3 regions of the Lactobacillus sp. ESL0259 genome follow, and region 2 is predicted to be linked to each of the others. Evidence: predicted binding sites of a transcription regulator. Region 2 holds the regulator's gene; each other region holds the start of a gene.

Region 1 (5,383 bases), on a different contig from region 2:
CGCCAGTTTATTACAAATTAATGCTGTTTTTATTGCCTTAATTGTAGGATACTGTGTGGGCCAAATATTTCATTTATTAGGAAAGGACTTTTCTTACGTTGAATATGAGGGCACAAAAGTAATTCAAAAAAGAGCAGGGGATGCCGTTTTACCAAGCGCTGTTTCATTATTATTGGGTGTTTTTTTAGGTATTTTAATTTATGAACTACAGCTTAAATTACTTAATTCCGCCAGTTTTACTGAAATTGTCAGCAGGGTTCAGACTACTAATAATTTTGGCGAAGTGCTGTTATTGACAGCCGTAATTACTTTTTTTGATTGGCTTGGAATTGGTTATCCGTTGCGCTCCTTAGCGGGAATAGTAAATAACGCCTTTACTGCAGAGAATTTAACATATACATTAAAACACGGTAATTCTTGGAATGTGCCATATAAATATCTGGGCAGCTCACTTATTAACAGTTACGGCATAATGGGCGGTGCCAGTGTTGTTTTGGCTGTTATTGTGTTACTGCTTAGCAGAAGAGATAACAGGGAAAACGAAATAAATGCTAAAATTAACTTGTTGCCTGCTGCTTTTGGTTCAAGACTAGGATTTACAGTTGGCTTACCTTTAATGTTAAATCCTGTTTTTATCTTACCGAGCATTTTAATTCCTCTGATTAATATGACAATAGCCGTGGCAGCTATTAGTTTACACATTATCCCAGTTTGCGTTTACCAGAATTTAAAAGGGACTCCGGGACTATTGGTTTCCTTTTTTGGCACTAACGGCAATTGGGCAACACTAATTTTTACATTATTGTTGTTTTTATTAGATATCTTTTTATTGCTACCTGTAATTAAGATAAATGAAAAAGTTGAATTAAGAATTAAAAAGCAGGAGATGAAATAGCAGATGCAAAAAAATCCTAACTATAAATGGTTGCTCCTGATTATTATTATTTTAATTATGCTTGCTGTTCCCAGCTTCTTTTGGATGAAAAAAGATAATAAATCACGAGCAGAACTCAGTAAATCGCTTCTCTCGCCTGTAATTATGGTCCCGGGTTCAAGTGCTACCACCGAGCGCTTTAACCAGTTAATTGATGAACTTAATAAAACAACACTTAATAGGCATAGCGTAATAAAAATTAGAGTTTCACGTGAAGCAAAATTGACTTACACTGGCTCTATAGGAAAAAATGACTTGGAGCCCTTTATTATTATTGGTTTTGATAACAATAAAGACGGCTATTCCAATATTAAAAAACAAGCTAAGTGGCTAAATGTTGCATTTGAGTCGTTAATCCAAAATTATAAGTTCAATAATTTTAAGGCATTTGGTCATTCTAACGGTGGTTTAATTTGGACTTACTGGCTGGAGCACTATTATTCTGAGTATTCAAATGATATCAAAATTAAGAAATTAATGACTTTAGGTACGCCATATAATTTTACTGAAAATAACATTAATAATAGAACACAAATGCTGGCTGATTTTATTAAAAAGCGTTCAGCACTACCAACCAATCTAAAAGTTTATTCTCTTTCTGGCGGTAAAAATTACGAATCTGATGGCATCGTACCTGAATCAAGTGTAGCTGCAGGTAAATTTATTTTTCAAAATCAAGTAAAAAACTATACTGCAATAACAGTCACGGGTGAAAAGGCAGATCACTCTGATTTGCCGCAAAACAAACAAGTAATTCAGGCCATAAGACAGTACTTATTAAAGAAGCCAGAAAAGCCATTAAAACCGGCTAAAAGAAAGGGCAATCATTAATGAAATATCAAAAACAGCCGACCAAAATTGAAGTAATTGGTGGTAAAGTTAATAACTTAAAAAACATCAACGTTGATATTCCCCTGCATAAATTTGTGGCGATATCGGGGTTAAGTGGATCTGGCAAATCAAGTTTAGCGATGGGAATCTTGTACTCAGAGGGTGCAAGACGCTATCTTGATTCCTTGGCAGCTTATACCAGAAGACGTATTAGTCAAGTTGGTCGTGCAGAGGTTGACGAAGTAAAACATATTCCTTCAGCTTTAGCTCTAAGACAAAGGCCAGCTGTGCCCGGAGTTCGTTCCACGGTAGGTACAATTACAGAAGTTTTTAACATTTTACGGTTGATTTTTTCCCGTTTAGGTTCACCTGTATGCCCCAACGGTCACCGAGTACCAGCAACGATTAAAATAGCTGAAGCAATGGATCTAACGGGGGCAGCTATGGGACGATTAACTTGTCCTACATGTGGGAGACAATTTTATGCTTTTAGTGCAGAAGATTTTGCGTTTAATTCTGATGGTGCGTGTCAAAAATGCCAAGGACTGGGAACTGTTGAAGAAATTGATGATAGCAAAATCATTGCAGATGAGAATTTATCTCTTGAAAATGGAGCAGTGGCAACTTGGCAAATTCCCGGACGAAATTGGATGTGGCGTATTGCCCGGGAACTAGGGGTACGGACCGATATTCCATATAAAGAGCTGAATGCTAAAGAAAAAGAAATTGTACTTCATGGAAAAGAGCGGAAAGTCCCGATTGATTTGCCAACTTCAACTGGTCGCGTATATCATCTAGATGCGCTATATGAGAATGCTTATAATGCGGTAGCTAATTCACGCAAAACTACTAAGTCTGAACGCGGACTGCAAAGAATTAACTCCTTTTATAAATTCAGTACCTGTCCCCGCTGCCAAGGCTATCGCATTGATCCAAGTCGCTGGCAGCAGTTAGTTGCTGGAAAAAGTATTGTAGCAGCTGAACAATTAACTTTGGGTGAACTGAGCCACTATATGAGTGAGATTTTAGCTTCCCTGCCGCAAGATATGCAGGAATTGGCGGAAAATTTAACTGGTGAATTGATGCATCAAGTCAAGCCCCTGCTAAAATTAGGCTTAGACTATCTGAGCTTAGATAGACAGGCTGCCAGTCTGTCTACGGGGGAACTGCAACGAATTCAGCTTGGTAGAACTTTGCGTACGGAAACCACTGGGGTGCTTTACGTTTTAGATGAACCATCTGTTGGTTTGCACCCTGATAATGTGGCTGGACTGATTGATATATTTCATGAACTGGTTAATCAAGGAAACTCTTTAGTTGTAGTTGATCATGAAACTGCAATCATTAAGGCAGCCGATTGGGTAATTGAAATTGGTCCTGGTTCAGGCAGCCGGGGTGGTGAGATTATTTCCCAGGGAATACCTAGTGAGATCGAGCAAAGTGAACAGTCTCTAATTGGTCCTTACTTAACTGGTAAGGCACCACTCCTAGTTCGTCACAGGGCAAAAGCTGACCAAATTTTTAAACACGGTAAGGTTGAATTTGATGTTACTGAACGTTTTAATTTAAAGAATATTCACGCGCAAATTCCACTCAATCGCTTAACTTCCGTTACCGGCTTTTCTGGCGCTGGTAAGACTACCCTAATTCTCGATTCCCTCATTCCTGCACTTAAAGCACAAAAAAATCTTAAAAATGGTCCTGATTGGGTAAAAAATTTAAAAAATGATGCTATTAAAAATGTAATTAGTGTTGACTCTACACCTGTTGGTAAAAATCAACGTTCGACTGTTGCAACTTATACTGATATTATGGATAATTTGCGTAAACTCTTTGCTAAACAGCCATTAGCAAAAAAATTAAAATATCGTGAGTCTCATTTTTCTTACAATAACAAAGAGGGTGCCTGTCCGGCATGTAACGGAACCGGTGTAATTTCACTTGACATCCAATATCTACCAGACATGGTTGAAACGTGCTCTGTATGTGGTGGTCACCGTTTTAATCAAGCTGTTTTACAGGTAAAATGGCATAACTTAAGTATTGCGGAAGTCTTAGATTATTCCGTTGATGATGCGCTGGACAAAGAACTTTTTAAAAATGAACCAAAAATCAATAAAACAATTACAACTTTGCATGACATGGGTCTAGGATATTTACATTTGGGAGAATCTACTCCAGCTTTATCAGGAGGAGAAGCGCAGCGCTTGAAACTAACCAGTCATATCCACCAAAGACAAAAAGGAACATTATTTGTTTTTGATGAACCGACCGTTGGTTTACATCCACAAGATGTCAGAACTCTTTTGCATGTTTTTCAAAGATTACTTGACCAAAAAGGAACTATTATTACAATCACACACGATTTAGATATTATGGCTAACAGTGATTATATGATTGATATGGGTCTAAAAGGTGGGCTGCAAGGCGGAAAAATTATTGCAAGTGGCACACCTGTGGATATCTCGCAAAAGTCTAATAGTTTAACAGGTAAATATTTGCGAAAACAATTTAAATTGTATCAAAAATAGCAGTGAAAAGTCTTTAAAAAAAGCATTAGTACTTTTATAGCAAGGCTTTTTTCTTTTGTGGAAAAAACGGAAAATCTGTGGAAAAAATAGTCATTGTTATTGCTTTCTGTGGATAACCTGCTATAATATTATATGTAAGTAATTAGCAGTCGGACTCATCGAGTGCTAATTACAAATTTATAACCTATCAAAGGGGTGTTTGCATATGGCATATTTTGATAACGATTTTGACGATTTATTTAACGAATTAAACAATTCATTCTTTAACAATACTAACGACAATGGTGGTGCTATTCCTATTCATTACTCCAGTAGTATGAATATTTCTCCGCAAGATTTGAATCAAGGTGGACAAATGGGACAAAAACAAGGTCAAAAACCAATCGGTATTGATCTGGTTGAACAAGCTAAGAAGAATAAGTACGATCCTGTAATTGGGCGTGATGAACAAATTCAGGAAGTAATTGAAATTTTAAGTCGGCGCAAGAAGAATAATCCAGTATTAATTGGACCTGCCGGGGTTGGTAAAACAGCCATTGTAGAGGGCTTGGCACAAAAGATTGCTGCAGGCGATGTTCCTGATAAAATGAAGGACAAGCATATTATTGCAATTAATATTAATGATATGGTTGCCGGATCAAGCTTGCGTGGCAGTTTTGAAGAGCGCCTTAAGAAAGTGATTGACGAAGCAAAAAAGAATCCGAATATTATCTTGTTCATTGATGAATTGCATAATATAGTTGGTGCGGGTTCTACTGATTCTGAAAATAATAACGGTGATGCCGCTAATATTTTAAAACCGGCTTTAGCTAGTGGCGATTTAAACTTAATTGGTGCAACGACTACAAGTGAGTACCGTAGAATTGAAAATGATGCGGCACTAGCACGTAGATTCCAACCGGTACAGGTTCCTGAACCATCAGCTGAAGTTACCGTTAAAATCCTGGAAGGATTAAAAGATAAATATGAGTCTTTCCATCACGTAAAATATAATGACAGTGCTTTGAAACTCGCAGTTGAATTGTCGCAACGTTATATTCAGGGACGTTATTTACCTGACAAGGCCATTGACTTAATGGATGAGGCA
Region 2 (5,383 bases):
TTGACTTTTTTGTATTTTTCTTCAGCCCCTGGTTCATGATTTAAATCGGGATGATATTTCTTAGCTAATTTACGGTAAGCAGAATTAATTTCTTGATCACTGGCATTCCGGTCAACGCCAAGAACGCTATAATAATCTTCTTGTGCCATTTAACAAGCTCCCTACTTTCCAAAATAAAAGAACCACTCTTAGGGCAGTTCTTTCTAACTTGTTTAATTATAAACCCTTTATTTGTCTGGGTCTACTTTATGAAATTCACCATCATTAGCTGAACCGTTATTTGGATTGTCATTTCCAGGTTGTGGTCCTTGAGGGCCAGCCTGCGGGCCTGCTTGACCAGCAGCACCTTGTGGGCCACCATTAGCTTGATACAACTTAACGGCTAAATCTTGAGCAACCTTGGTTAATTCATCTTTCTTTGATTTCATTTCATCCAAGTTGTTGTCTTTTTGCGCTTTCTTCAATGCATCGAGTGCATCTTGAACTTTCTTCGTGTCGTCTTCAGAAATCTTATCGTTACCTTTAACATCCTTCAAGGTCTTTTCAGTAGAGAAGATTAATTGGTCAACTTCATTGCGTAAATCAACTTCTTCTTTCTTCTTCTTATCCTCTTCAGCATGCTCTTCAGCTTCTTTTTGCATCTTCTTAATCTCTTCATCAGACAAACCGGATGAACTCTTGATCGTAATCTTTTGTTCTTTACCAGTGCCCATATCCTTAGCAGAAACATTTACGATGCCGTTTTTGTCAATGTCAAAAGTAACTTGAATTTGTGGTACACCACGTGGTGCGGCAGGAATATCTGTTAATTCGAAGCGACCTAAAGTCTTATCATCTGCTGCCATTGGCCGTTCACCTTGTAAAACATGAACGTCGACAGCTGGCTGGTTATCAGCAGCAGTGGAGAAAATTTGACTCTTAGAAGTTGGAATTGTCGTGTTTTTGTCGATTAACTTAGTGAAGACACCACCCATGGTTTCAATTCCAAGAGACAATGGTGTAACATCAAGTAAAACAACGTCCTTGACATCGCCGGAAATAACCCCACCTTGAATGGCAGCACCTAAGGCAACAGCTTCATCAGGGTTAATTGAATGGTCTGGGTCTTTGCCTGACCACTTCTTAACTGCATCTTGAACAGCAGGAATACGGGTTGAACCACCATTCAAAATAACCTTATCAATATCATTAACACTTAATTCAGCGTCTCTTAAAGCATTATCAAATGGAATCTTAGTCTTTTCAACTAAATCAGCAGTCAACTCATCAAACTTGGCCCGGGTTAAATCAGCTTCCAAATGCAGTGGACCTGATTCACCAGCAGAGATGAATGGTAGCGAAATATGAGTTGAAGATACACCAGAAAGGTCCTTCTTGGCTTTTTCAGCAGCATCCTTTAACCGCTGCATGGCCATCTTGTCTTTAGTTAAGTCAACTCCGTTTTCATCTTTGAAGTTGTTAACTAACCAGTCAATGATCTTGTTATCAAAATCATCACCACCCAGGTGCGTGTCACCATTAGTTGACAGTACTTGGAAAACACCATCACCTAATTGCAAAACTGAAACATCGAAAGTACCACCGCCGAGGTCGTAAACTAAGACTTTTTCATCTTCTGCGTCCTTGTCCAAACCATATGCAAGTGAAGATGCAGTAGGTTCATTAATAATTCTCTTAACATCTAAACCAGCTATTTTACCAGCATCCTTGGTAGCTTGACGCTGAGCGTCATTAAAGTATGCAGGTACAGTAATAACAGCATCGGTTACTTTCTCGCCCAAATAATCTTCAGAGAATTTCTTGATATACTGCAAGATCATTGCTGAAATTTCCTGTGGTGTATAAGCTTTATCACCAATTTTGACCTTGTAATCAGTTTCGCCCATATGACGCTTAATAGAAGAAATAGTATTGGGATTGGTAATTGCTTGTCTTTTGGCAACTTCACCAACTTGGATTTCTCCATCTTTAAAAGCAACTACTGAAGGGGTAGTGCGATTTCCTTCTGGGTTAGTAATAATTTTGGGTTCTTTACCCTCCAAAACGGCAACTGCTGAGTTAGTAGTTCCGAGGTCAATTCCGATAACTTTTGACATTGATATGCTTCCTTTCAATTATTGTGCTACAACAACCATAGCTGGTCTTAAAGTACGATCTTTGTACAAGTATCCCTTTTGTAAAACTCGTACAACATGATCTTTTTGATCATCATTTTCAGCTGCAACGGTTTGAACAGCTTGGTGTAAATTGGGATCAAATTTGACACCTTCAGCTATAATTTCACTGATACCGTGATCTTTCATCGCTTTAACCAGTGAATCAAGTGTCATCTGGACACCTTTTTTAAGCTGTTTTGATGCTTCGTCATCGACTTTAGTAGCTAAAGCTCTTTCTAAATTATCCATCGCTGGCAAAACATCTTTAGCTAAGGATTGAGACTCATATTTGATAAGCTGCGCTCTTTCTTTATTGTAGCGATTTTGCATATTTTGCATCTCAGCTTGACTGCGCAAATACTTATCTTCCAGATCGTCTTTTTCTTTTTGCAATTGAGTCAAATTACGCTGCAATTTACTTTCCAAAGACTCTGGTTTCTTTTCTTCGTTAGCCTTAGTCTTAGAATTTTCTACTTCTGTCTTTGACTTTTTATGCTCATCTTTTTTTGGCTCTTTTTTTGAGTTTTTACTATTATTTTCTTCTTTACTCACGGCTAACCTCCTTTATTTGAATCTACCATAATAATCAAGTAATTTTTTAGATAGTTCGTTTCTGAAATACTCGAGTAATCCAATCACCTGAGAATACGGCATATTATCAGGGCCAAGTAAAGCAATTATGCCCTTTCCATGAGAGCCAACGCTGTACTCTGCCGTAAGCAGACTGTAATCCTTTAACAAATCATTTGATAATTCGGATCCTAAACTAACTCGAACCGGATACCTGTCGCTTTTCAAATTTTGCCTATTGTCCAAAATACTGGAAATCAAATCATTATGCTCAATCATTTCATAGAGCGATCTTAAGTTTGAAATATCGTCCAGAGAAATGTTGTTAAGCAGGTTAATCTGGCCATCAACATAGGTTTGCTCACTGGCAGCATCGTTAATAACATCCTCGACCAAATTAATCAGTTCAGAGACATGAGCAACTTTAAGTTTATTGCCCAAAGTCTTTTTAAGATAGTCTGGAGTAACTTGATCTAAAGTTTTGCCCACCAGCTGATCGTTAATCATGCGCACAGCCTGTTCAATTTCATCACCATTAACATTATAAGGTAAAGTATAAACCTGGTCATGAACGTCACCATCACTAGTTCCTAAGACAGCCATAATCTGTCTGTTAAACAATGGCACGATACGAAAACCAGTAATAGTTAATTCACTATTTTCAGGACCTTCCGCAAATGCTGTGTAATTGGTTAGATCCGATAAAATTTTGACAGCTGCCTGAACGATGTCGTTAACCTGATGAAACGGTTGATCAAGCTGACTAATGATTCGCTTGTATACAGAAGATGAAATTTTTAAAGGTTCAACTAAATTGTCAAGATAGTAGCGGTAGCCTTCAGTTGAAGGCACGCGGCCACTAGACAAATGAGTTTTCTCAATCAAACCCTTATCTTCTAAAACAGCCATTTCGTTACGAATAGTAGCACTTGAAACCTTAATAGGCAGTTGATTCATAACAGTTTTCGACCCAACAGGATCATGTGTCTGCGTAAAATCATTGATAATTGTTTTTAAAATTAATTCTTGACGTTCGGTCAACATAAATATCGCCCTCACTTTTAGCACTCAATCTGATTAGGTGCTAACAATTTATATGATACTAGCTTTTAGCAGAATGTCAAGTTGAGTGCTAACTTTTTTCTTAAAAACGTCAATCGTTTTTTCAGTATCATTAATTAATTCATCGCAGCAAAATAATTTTTAATTTCAGCCTCGTCTTGACTCATTTGTTGTGTTAGCTCTTTTAAATTGGCAAATTTAATTTCACCACGGGTATACTTATACCATTTAATTACCATTTCCTCATCATAGGCTTCCTGATCAAAGCCAAATAAGTTTGACTCAATATAAAGCTTTTTCCCTTGATTGATAGTCACATTATAGCCTACACTTGTCATTGAGTCATACCACTTACCACAAATCTTAGTTTTAGTCGCATATACGCCAATTTTAGGAACAGCCTTGTCATCAGTCCAAACCAAATTAGCTGTAGGAAAACCGAGTTTATGACCATTGCGCAAACCGTGACCTACGTAGCCTGACATAACATAGGGAAAGCCTAACAACTTAGCGGCTAATTCCATATTTCCGCTAGTTATCGCTTTTTTGATTTCCGTAGAACCAATTTTTTGACCATCATAAGACTGCTTAGGGACATTAATTATATTGAACCTTCCCTTAGCAAACTTAGGGAAATTTTTCATATTAGCAGTATCTTTAGGACCATAGGTGTAGTCAAAACCAGCTACGACAGTGTCTGCGTGTAATTTAACTATTATATTATCAACAAATTCCTGAGCCGTAAGTTTACTAAATGCTTCATTAAAATGCATCACCAGCAAATAATCAACTTTGAGTTTTTGCATCTTGTAGGCTTTTTCTGCAAGCGTATCTATGTAAGTAACTTTTTTATTTTGATAGACTTCTTTCGGATGACGATCAAACGTCATTACCACTAGTGGCAAATGTTTTTGCGTTGCCTTTTCTTTTGCAATTTTGATTAATTCTTGATGTCCGCGATGAACTCCATCGAAGAAACCTAAAGCAAGAATAATATTTTGGGGAATTATGTTTTCCTTAAAGGGGTATGTTAAATGGATAATTTCCATAATAAGACCTTCATTCACCTATTCATTTTGTAAAAGCATTAAATAAGGGCGATAAATGGTACCATCTTTGCGATATATTGCCTTAACTTTATTATTGTAACGTAATGCCACCTTTTTTGCATTCGTTTTCAAAGAAATAGCTGCACCATTTTTAACTTTAGACCATAATTTATCATCAAGATCCATTTGCACGTAATTCCTAAAAAAAGAATCAATTGGTTGAATAATTTGATCAATTAATTTAGGATCTTCGGTAATTTCAGAAAGTTTTACAGACTGACTAATATCAAAACCTGAACTAGATATGCGGCGCAAACTTTTCATTACTGCTGGTATTTTCAGTTGGGTACCTAAATCATTTATTAAAGATCGAACGTAGGTTCCTTTACTACATTCGATTTCAAAGTCAAACATTTCTTGACCTTTTTCTTTATCAAAGATAGGTTCATTTACAAGATTATAAGCAAAAATTTTAACTTGCCTTTTAGGTCGTTCTACCTCAATGCCAGCTCGTGCATATTCATATAAATGCCTACCGTTAACCCT
Region 3 (5,383 bases), on a different contig from region 2:
ATATTAAAAGATAAAATATTGAGCAAAGGAGTCTGGGAAAAGATAGTTTTTTCCCAGACTCTTTATTATCTCTTAAAAATCTTTGTAAAAAGCAATCAAATCGTATTTATCACACGGATTAAAATTACAACTCTTATAAGACATGTGCGTTTTAAGGGAATTTTCGGTCAACAAAACTTTCTGTCTGACAGAATTATATTTCTGTAATACGCTATTCATTAATTTCGTACCAATTTCCCGACTTTGATAAGCAGATTAACCATTAACTCTTGGATATAAATGAAGGTTAGACCATTACCAACTACTCAGATTAATCCAACTAATTGGTTATGATTATAAGCACTAATAGCAAAAAGCGAATTTGCCACTGCCTTTTGCAGTTGCTAGGGATTTTGTGTATAAGAACTCCAACCGACGCTGGTGTATAAATTGATGAGTTGGTCTAAAGTAATATTTTGGTCAACTATATATTTCATTTTTATTCCTCCTTTATTAATTAATAATTGAAGAGCAATAAGTAATTTTCCCGTGCGTATCTCCCAATTCATTTCTTATAAAGCCAGCAAAATTATCTCTTTTAGTTTAAACAACTACAATTTTAAAAGCAGCACTAAATTCATCAAGTTTTGCAAACAAAAAATAAATTAATAGTTAACAAGGTAATTTACTGTAAGTTGAAATATAGAAATAGTAAACAAGAAGGCAGATTTATTCCTATTTTTGTTGCGTTTCCAAAATATAGATTATTTTAGTCAAAGCTATCCAGTTCAGTCAGTGCTTTTTCCCAAGCATCATTTGCCTCAGCAAGTTGTTTTTGCACTTCAGTGAGCTGTTCTTGCAAGGGACCTAATTTGTCAAAATTAGTGGCAATTTCAGGATCAGCCATTTGATTTTGAATATCTTTTTGCTCTTTTTCTAATTCATCAATCTTATTTTCGGAATGCTCAACCGCTCTTTGTAATTTTCGTTTTTGTGAATCACGGAGCTTTTGTTCTTGATAGGACAACTTGTTTTTATTTTTTTCGGGTTCAATGACAGTTGTGTCTTCATTAGCAGATGTACTGGCGGAAACGGCATTTTGCTTAGTTTTCTCGTTTAAATAATAATTATAATCACCCTCATAAACTTGGGCAGTACCATCTTTGATCTCTACAATTTTATTAGCTAATTGATTGATGAAATAGCGGTCGTGAGAAACAAACAATAAAGTACCGTCAAAATCCTGCAAAGCTTTTTCTAATACTTCTTTGGCCTCAAGATCCAAATGGTTAGTAGGTTCATCCATCAGCAGAAAGTTGTTATGTTCAAGTGACAAAACCGTTAATGTTAATCTGGCCTTTTGACCACCAGATAATTGTCCGACAGTTTTATCAATATCTTTTGCCGTAAACAAGAAACTGGCTAAAATAGAACGAACATCTTTTTCAGGCATTGTTTTATGACGGTCCCAAACGGTGTCAATCACCGTTTTAGTGGGATCAAGTCCTTGTAGTTCCTGATCATAGTAGCCGATATCAAGGGATGCACCGTACTTAATTGAACCTTTTTTTGGCTTTAACTCCTTCATCACGGTTTTTAGTAAAGTTGACTTACCAATACCATTTTGACCAATTACGGCTACGCGGTCACCTTTATTTATTTGCAGAAAAATATCGTGCACCATTGTTTTTGTCGGATAGCCAATTGTTAAATCACGTAAAATTAGTACTTCTTTACCAGATGGCCGCTCGCTTTGAAAATTAATGCGTACTTTGCTTTTGTGTTTTGGCGGAGTAATTCTTTCCATTTTCTCCAATTGCTTGCGGCGACTTTGAGCTCGTTTAGTAGTTTTGGCTCTGACAATATTTTTTTGAATAAATTCTTCGTCTTTTTTGATTTGCTCTTGCTGCTTTTCATACGCTTCTTCTTGCTGTCGATCACGCAGCTGCCGTTCAGCAACATAAGCGGAATAATTACCCTTAAAAACGGTTAATTTGCCAAATTGCAATTCAAAAATCTGTGTGGCTAAATTATCTAAGAAATACTGGTCATGGGAAACAACTAAAATAGCACCAGAATAGTTTTTAAGATAACTTTCCAGCCAGTCCAGAGTGTCTAAATCAAGGTAGTTGGTAGGCTCATCAAGTAATAGCAGAGCAGGTTTGCGCAGTAGCAATTTAACAAATGAAAGTCTGGTCTTTTCTCCTCCAGAAAGACTTGCGATTTTTTTGGACCAAGTTTCTTCGGGAAAGTTAAAGCCATTCAAAATACTTTTGATATCAGCCTGGTAGGTGTACCCTCCTTGCTGCTCAAAGTTGAATTGCAGCTGGTCATACTGTTTTAACAAATCACTTTTTTTAGGGTTAGCAGCGATGTCTTGCTGTAAACTTGTGATTTTTTTGCTCATATTAATTAATGAAGTAAAAACAGACAACATTTCTTCCCAAATTGTTTTACTTTCATTTAAGCCATTTTCTTGGGCAATGTAGCCGACATCTATGTTTTTATTGATGGTGAAGTCACCATGTGTGGCTTCTTCCTCGCCAGTCATAATCTTAAGCAGGGTTGTTTTACCAACCCCGTTAGGTCCAATCAGACCTATTCTGGCATTTGCGTCAATTGAAAAATTGACATTTTTAAATAATGTGTTGGCACCAAATTGTTTTTCTAAATCGTGTCCTTGTGCAATTATCATAATTTTTCACCTAAAAACCATTTTAGCATACGTAGTGAAATTCTTGTGTGAGAGTTTGATGGATATATGAAAGAAAAAGAGCAAAAATACAGCTTTTTAAGCGTGAATGAATAAAAATACCAGTTTCTATTATCAAGCCTGTTACCATTATGCTAAAATTTAAAAGATTGTGAAAAAAATGTTTGCAAATGACGTAAATTTATAGGTAAAATAGAATTGATTGCTGAGAAATTCACAAGAACGAATTATGGTTACTTAATTAAGTTGGAGGCTTCTTAAATGGAAAAAATCAAAATACCAACGGCAACGGCTAAAAGGTTGCCGTTATATTACCGTTATCTTATTATCTTAAATGAGGCTGGCAAAGAAAAAGTTTCTTCGACTGAATTGTCTGAAGCTGTCCAGGTAGACAGTGCTTCAATCAGACGTGATTTTTCTTATTTCGGCGCTTTGGGCAAAAGGGGTTATGGCTACGATGTAAAAAGTTTACTTTCTTTTTTTAAAAAGATTTTAAACCAAGACACTTTAACAAATGTTGCTTTGGTTGGCGTAGGTAACTTGGGTCATGCTTTATTAAATTACAATTTTAAACGCTCAAATAATATTCGCATTTCTTGTGCTTTTGATATTGATGAGAAAATTACCGGCAGAATTCTAAGCGGTGTGCCTGTCTATGATATGAGTGAACTTAAAAAGCAGCTTAGTGACCAACAAATTTCTATTGCGATTTTAACGGTGCCATCTGCGGCTGCTCAGAAAACTGCTGATGATATGGTAGAAGCTGGAATTAAGGGAATCATGAATTTCACCCCAATTCGTTTATCTGCACCAAGTGGCATTAGAATTCAAAACGTTGATTTGGCTACTGAGTTGCAGACACTTATTTACTTTCTTGATTCGGATAAGAAAAAATAGTTTTAAAAAGCAAATTAGCACTTTTTTACTCAAAGTGCTAATTTTTTCTTGCATTTTTTCATAAAAGGGGTTATTATCATAAATGTAAGTTAGCACTTGACAAATAGGAGTGCTAATGGCACATAAAAGAGATTAAAATTTAATTTTAGGAGGGACAAACGTGTTACAACCAATTGGTGATCGCGTGATCGTAAAAGTTAAAGAAGAAGAAGAAAAGACTGTAGGCGGAATCGTCCTGGCTTCTAATGCTAAACAAAAGCCGACAGAAGGTGAAGTAGTTGCTGTTGGTGAAGGTAACTTTGCTGAAAATGGCAACAAAATACCTATGACTGTTAAGGAAGGCGACGTTGTTTTATACGACAAGTATTCTGGTACAGATGTTAAATACGATGGTCAAAAATATTTAGTCCTTCACGAAAAAGATATTTTAGCAATTGTTAAGTAATTAAGGAGCGTATAAAAATATGGCAAAAGAAATTAAATTTTCAGAAAAAGCAAGACGTTCCCTGTTAAAGGGCGTTGACAAATTAGCTGATACTGTTAAGGCTACTATTGGTCCTAAGGGTAGAAACGTTGTCTTGGAGCAATCTTACGGCAACCCAGACATTACTAACGATGGTGTGACAATTGCCAAGGCAATTGAATTAAAAGACCACTATGAGAATATGGGTGCTAAGTTAGTTGCAGAAGCAGCACAAAAGACCAATGATATTGCCGGTGATGGTACTACTACTGCGGTTGTTTTAACCCAAGCAATTATTCGTGAAGGTATGAAGAATGTTACTGCTGGTGCTAACCCTGTTGGTGTTCGTCGCGGTATTGAAAAAGCCACAAAAGCTGTAGTAAATGAATTACACAAGATTAGTCACACTGTTTCTTCAAAAGACCAAATTGCTCAAGTTGCTTCAGTTTCTTCAGCTTCAAAAGAAGTTGGTGATTTAATCGCTGACGCAATGGAAAAAGTTGGTAATGATGGTGTTATCACTATTGAAGACTCACGTGGTATTGAAACTGAATTATCAGTAGTTGAAGGTATGCAATTTGACCGTGGTTACCTGTCACAATACATGGTAACTGATAATGACAAGATGGAAGCTGATCTTGACAATCCATATATTTTAATTACTGATAAGAAGATTTCTAACATTCAAGACATCTTGCCATTGTTACAAGAAATTGTGCAACAAGGCAAATCACTTTTAATCATTGCCGATGATGTTTCTGGTGAAGCTTTGCCAACATTAGTTTTGAACAAGATTCGTGGTACATTCAATGTTGTTGCTGTTAAGGCTCCTGGCTTTGGCGACCGTCGTAAAGAACAACTGCAAGATATTGCCGCTTTAACTGGTGGTACAGTAATTACTGAGGACTTAGGGCTCGAATTAAAGGACACTAAGCTTGACCAACTAGGTCAAGCTCGCCGGATTACTGTAACTAAGGACTCAACTACTATTGTTGATGGTTCAGGTTCAGATGAAGCAATTAAAGACCGTGAGGACTCAATTAGAAAGCAAATTGCAGAAACTACTTCTGACTTTGACAAGAAGAAATTACAAGAGCGTCTGGCTAAATTAACTGGTGGCGTTGCTGTTATTCATGTTGGTGCTGCTACGGAAACTGAATTAAAAGAGCGCAGATACCGCATTGAAGATGCTTTGAACTCCACTCGTGCAGCCGTTGATGAAGGCTATGTTGCTGGTGGTGGTACTGCTTTAGTAGATGTTAAGGACGCTGTTAAGGACCTTAAAGGTGACAATGCTGATGAACAAACAGGTATTAACATTGTCTTAGAAG

What was found. Region 2 encodes HrcA, which represses chaperone genes, less so after heat shock. Its sites were predicted from a motif close to TTAGCACTCNNNNNNNNNGAGTGCTAA; they were not measured.
Region 1: F5ESL0259_RS08550 (ATP-dependent Clp protease ATP-binding subunit) is a predicted target of HrcA. The motif match lies at 4,439-4,465, and genes of this name have one in related genera.
Region 3: groES (co-chaperone GroES) is a predicted target of HrcA. The motif match lies at 3,679-3,705, and genes of this name have one in related genera.

What each region holds. Positions count from the first base shown of each region.
Region 1 is NZ_REHP01000011.1:125,609-130,991, reverse strand. Features, by position in the region: gene F5ESL0259_RS08565 (PTS sugar transporter subunit IIC) at 1-895, shown strand, start outside; gene F5ESL0259_RS08560 (alpha/beta hydrolase) at 899-1,765, shown strand; gene F5ESL0259_RS08555 (ATP-binding cassette domain-containing protein) at 1,765-4,296, shown strand; gene F5ESL0259_RS08550 (ATP-dependent Clp protease ATP-binding subunit) at 4,502-5,383, shown strand, end outside.
Region 2 is NZ_REHP01000006.1:207,174-212,556, forward strand. Features, by position in the region: gene dnaJ (molecular chaperone DnaJ) at 1-149, opposite strand, end outside; gene dnaK (molecular chaperone DnaK) at 228-2,096, opposite strand; gene grpE (nucleotide exchange factor GrpE) at 2,115-2,708, opposite strand; gene hrcA (heat-inducible transcriptional repressor HrcA) at 2,721-3,770, opposite strand; gene ribF (riboflavin biosynthesis protein RibF) at 3,905-4,837, opposite strand; gene truB (tRNA pseudouridine(55) synthase TruB) at 4,856-5,383, opposite strand, start outside.
Region 3 is NZ_REHP01000009.1:15,734-21,116, reverse strand. Features, by position in the region: gene F5ESL0259_RS05975 (ABC-F family ATP-binding cassette domain-containing protein) at 749-2,674, opposite strand; gene F5ESL0259_RS05970 (redox-sensing transcriptional repressor Rex) at 2,954-3,589, shown strand; gene groES (co-chaperone GroES) at 3,750-4,034, shown strand; gene groL (chaperonin GroEL) at 4,054-5,383, shown strand, end outside.